DNA from 2 places in the Mesorhizobium sp. M0778 genome. Region 2 is predicted to be linked to the other one. Evidence: predicted binding sites of a transcription regulator. Region 2 holds the regulator's gene; the other holds the start of a gene.
What was found. Region 2 encodes LexA, which represses DNA repair genes until DNA is damaged. Its sites were predicted from a motif close to TGTTCNNNNTGTGTTCNG; they were not measured.
Positions count from the first base shown of each region.

Region 1: the regulator LexA is predicted to act here: its motif matches at 1,128-1,145, upstream of NKI22_RS00320 (ImuA family protein).

Region 1 covers NZ_JAMYPA010000001.1:67,013-69,408, forward strand. The annotation lists gene NKI22_RS00315 (DUF6504 family protein) at 1-116, opposite strand, end outside; gene NKI22_RS00320 (ImuA family protein) at 49-1,104, opposite strand; gene NKI22_RS00325 (metallopeptidase family protein) at 1,288-1,710, shown strand; gene NKI22_RS00330 (DUF1737 domain-containing protein) at 1,798-2,004, opposite strand; gene NKI22_RS00335 (HpcH/HpaI aldolase/citrate lyase family protein) at 2,029-2,396, opposite strand, start outside.
Region 2 covers NZ_JAMYPA010000010.1:100,417-102,812, reverse strand. The annotation lists gene NKI22_RS16380 (ComEC/Rec2 family competence protein) at 1-869, shown strand, start outside; gene lexA (transcriptional repressor LexA) at 863-1,594, opposite strand; gene kynU (kynureninase) at 2,066-2,396, shown strand, end outside.

The DNA of each region.
Region 1 (2,396 bases), on a different contig from region 2:
GAGGGATGCATGGCGCGTGCATCGGCTATGCCCATGCCGCGTTTCAGGTTAAGCGCTTCGGCCCGCTCGTCGAGGGCGGCGATGCGCTGGGCGTTCCGGTCGCGGTGACTGATCACCAGCGGCAGGTGATCCGACGGCCGGGAACGCCAGGACCGCCCCAGGCGCTGCCGCAGGATCCTCTCGGCGGCGAGATGTGGAAACCACAGGGACAGGATTCTTTGCCCATTCCTCGCCCCGTCTTTCTTCGAATATGCGTTCATCGGGGTTCCACTCCAGTGTGAATTTTCCGGGCAAGGCAGTGCGGCTCTTGCCGATGGTGATGGTGAAGGCGGGCCGGCCGATCGAGCCGGCGAGCGGCCCGGCGATCGTCTCGCGCGCTGCCGCCGGTGCCGCCGACAGGATGAGGCGGACGGGCGCTGCCGTCGGCTCGGGCTCGCCGGCCTGGCGCAGCAGGAAAAGCGGCCGGCCGGCACTCTGCGCCCGGGCGTGCAGCCGCCGCGTCGCGGTGAGATCCAGCCGCTGCGGGTTGCCACGGATTTCGAGGATGACTGCGGCCAGCGCCGTCATCCTGGCGGCCTCCTCGGCGACCCACAGCGCATCGAGCAGCCTTGGCGCCTCGGAAAACAGCAATTGCTCCGGCTCGATGCCGAAGAAGGCGTGAAGCCCCCCGGCATAGGGAAAGCCGGCCTCGCGGAAAACCTCGGATGTGCCGATCCACAGCACCGGCAGTCGCGGCCCCTGGCTGAGGATCAGGCTGATGAGCGACAGGACAAAACCGGCGACTGCTCCGGCATCGCGGGTCGCGGCGCCATGAAACTCGCTCAGCGCCGCCTTCGGCAGGCCGCCGCTCAGCGCAGCATCGAGGCGCTCGGCACCGGTGCGCAAAAACGCATCGGGCGGCGCCACGGCGAGGCCGCGACGGACAATCGTCAGATTCCGAGCGGGTGTCGGATTCCGAGAGGATGCCAGACTCTGGCGAGGCACATCCGCGTCAAACGACGAACCGGCCGGCGCTTCCAGGCGCTCGGACAAGGTCCCTTCGATCTTCGCGATCTGGCGGCGCAGGGCAAAAACAGTCTCCCGCGCCACGGCGCTTGTCGCCATGACGGTCAGCTTCCACTCACAATTGTTCCTGTTATGTTCCTATAGATTCCAGAGGGCGGCCAAAGAGTCAAGCGGAGTCATGGGGAATTTATTCCTGCCTTGATGGCATGGTCCGGGCGCTCCAGCCCGACCATTTGCCGAGTCCGGCCCGAAAGCCTATATGCCGGGATCAAAGGACAAAGCATGGCTCGCATCTACCAAACACGCATCTGGCACGACCAGCTTTCGCCAACGATGGAGGAAATCGAGCTCCTGGCGCTGGAGGCCTATGCCCATCTGCCGGAGGAGTTTCGCAAGCTGACCGGCGAGATCGTCATTCAGATCGCCGAATTCCCGACCGACGAGATCATGGACGACCTTTCGCTGGAAACGCCCTTCGACCTGCTCGGCCTGTTCGAGGGGCGCGGTATCGCCGAGCGCTGGAATCCGCAGACCGGCGAAGGCCCGAACCGGATCACGCTCTACCGCCGCGCCATCCTCGACTACTGGGCCGAGAACGAGGAGACGCTGGGCGACATCGTCACCCATGTGCTGATCCATGAGATCGGTCACCATTTCGGCCTGTCGGACGATGATATGGAGAAGATCGAAGAGGCAGCGGAGTGACGTCGTTTTGACTGGAGAGCGCAGCGTTCCTTCGCGCCAGCGTCCAGAAGTGTCCCGCATTCGCGGGCACCCGAAGCGATGTCAGCGCTACCAGTCGCTGAGCTTGGTGTCGGGGCCGTATTCCTGGCCTTCGATGTCCTTCACCACCGCCTGGCCGCAGCGCATGGTCTTGGCATTCTTGTCATAGGCATAGGTCGGCGAGCCGAACAGGTGCCAGCCCTTGTTGAGCGCCGCCGTCACCTTGTGGCAGAAGCTGGCGTCGTCCGGGCCGGACAAAAAGCGGTAGAGTTTCATTTTCAATCCCGTCGTGAGTTGCAATCATGCGCGAACAGCGGCGGCCTTCGCCAGCAGTTTTTCGGCCTGCGCCAGATGCAGCCGCTCGACCATCTTTCCGTTCAGCGCAATCACCGCCTTGCCGGTATTTTCGGCAAGCGCGAAGGCATCCTTGATCGCGCCCGCCTCGGCTATCGCTTCAGGCGACGGCGCAAAGGCCCGGTTTGCGGCCTCGATCTGGGCCGGATGGATCAGCGATTTGCCGTCGAAGCCCATGGCGGCCGCTTCCGTGCACTCGCGCGCAAACCCGTCCATATCGCTAAAATCATTGAAGACGCCGTCGAGCAGGTCGAGGCTGCCGGCGCGCGCGGCGAGCACCATCTGCATCAGCCACGGCACGAGATAGCGCCGGT
Region 2 (2,396 bases):
TGGTCGTCATGCCCTTCGCCGTCCTCAGTGCGCTGGCGATGCCGTTCGGCGCGGATGGGCCTTTCCTCTACGTGATGGGCAAGGGGCTGACGGCGATGATCGCCCTGTCCGGGTGGATCTCCGAGCGCTCGCCGATCGATGCGGTCGGGCTGATTTCGCTGAGATCTGTCCTTTTGGTGACGATCGCCCTCGTCATTGCCAGCATGGCGACGACCTGGTTGCGGCTCGTGGCCCTTCCTTTTGCGCTCGCCGGCTTGCTAACGACAACGCAGACGCGCGTACCCGATGTATTGATCTCGGAGGACGCACGGCTCGTCGCGCTGCCGATCGGCAGCGGTGAACTCGCGGTCAACCGGGCACGCCCGAATGAGTTCACCATCGACAACTGGAAACGCGCGCTCACATCAGAGGCTATCGTCGCGCCGGAAACACCTGGAAAGAACGATCCGCAATTCGACATTGCCGATCCGGCCGACTTACCGCCGGGCATGCCGTTCATTTGCACGGACGGTCTCTGCCTTGCCAGGCATCCATCCGGCGCGATCATCGCGCTAGCCAATGACCGCGATACTGCACGGCCAGCCTGCGCCTTTGCCAGCTTGATCGTCATCGACGACGCCACCGCCCATAATCCCTGCTACTACGACCGGCTGGTCCTCGTCGTCACCAAACGGCAACTGGCGCGCGCGGGAAGTGCGGCCGTCTATTTCGATCCACAAGCGGCAACACGCGCCGAAATCCGCTTCGCCGTCGAAAAATCATACCGGCCCTGGCACGTGCAGCGGAAATTTTCACGCGCGGCGCGGGGCATGCCGCCATACCGCAGAGCCGACAAGCCAAAAGCCGGCGCCAAGGGCGCAGCTCAGTAGCGGCGGATCAGCCCAACGAGCTTGCCCTGCACCTTGACCCTGTCTGGTCCGAAGATGCGCGTCTCGTAGGCCGGATTGGCGGCTTCCAGGGCGATCGAGGCGCCCTTGCGGCGGAACCGCTTCAGCGTCGCTTCTTCCTCGTCGACCAGTGCCACCACGATCTCACCGGGGCTCGCCGTATCGGCATTGCGGATGATCACCGTGTCGCCGTCGAAAATGCCAGCCTCGATCATCGAATCGCCTTTGACCTCCAGCGCATAATGCTCGCCGCCCATGATCATGTCCGGCGGCACCGAGATCGAATGCGTCTGGTGCTGGATGGCATCGATCGGCACACCGGCGGCGATGCGGCCCATCACCGGGATCGACACGGCGGCGACGACATCGTCGTCATTGCCGGCTGCAGGCATCCGCGACGATGTCGGCTTGCCCTGCCGAGGACCTTGCCCAAGACTGCCCTGGATGACGCTCGGCGAGAACTTGCGTGCCGCATTGAGGCCGGGGGCGATCGAATCGGGCAGGCGCAGCACCTCCAGTGCACGGGCCCGGTTGGGCAAACGGCGAATGAAGCCGCGCTCCTCCAGCGCCGTAATCAGCCGGTGGATTCCCGATTTGGAAGCCAGGTCGAGCGCTTCCTTCATCTCGTCGAAGGAGGGCGGGATACCGCTTTCCTTCAGCCTTTCGTGGATGAACATAAGCAGTTCGTGTTGTTTGCGTGTCAGCATAGCGACCCCCAACAGAATCAGAAAAACAAACCCAGAACAAACACTATCTGTTCCAGTTGTGTTCCGCAACTGTTTAAAGTTTAATGAATGTGTTAGGGCTCGGGAAACGATACCACTCACCAAACCGGAACGCTGCATTTTCACCGCCGCGGGCGTCATCGCCTTGATTCTGCTTTCGTTTGCGGCCTCTGGGTTCCCAGAAGGCGGCACTGGTATCGGCCTTCAGCCGGCAAAGGGCACGGAATTGAAGCCGTATCGACTGTGCGGTTTGGTCAATGCACCGTGAACGAAACGAACTCAAAACGCCAACCTTGGGTTGGCTTGGCTCCTGGTTTCCACCGCGTGGTCAGGCAACTTGTCGCCGGTGGAGCCTTGCTGCGCGATACCAGGTAATGGAGAACCGCTCGTGACCGATGGATGCCGTCGATGCGTGTCCGGCGTTGCGGTGAATCTTGGGGGAGCAGACAAATCATGACAGGAATTCGCGATCTCGTGGCCATAAGGGCGATGGATGCTGCAGATCCGCTGCGCGCGATGCGCAACCGCTTTGTGCTGCCGCAAGGAGTGATCTATCTCGACGGCAATTCGCTAGGGGCCGCTTCGCGTGCAGCTTTCGATGAATTGAGCAAGGCAGCGACCGAAGAATGGGCGCATGATCTCATCCGCGCCTGGAACACGGCTGGCTGGTTCAACATGCCGCTCGAACTCGGCGACCAGCTCGGGCGCCTGATCGGTGCCGCGGCCGGCCAGACGGTGGTCTGCGACACGACATCGGTCAACATCTACAAGCTGCTGCACGCCG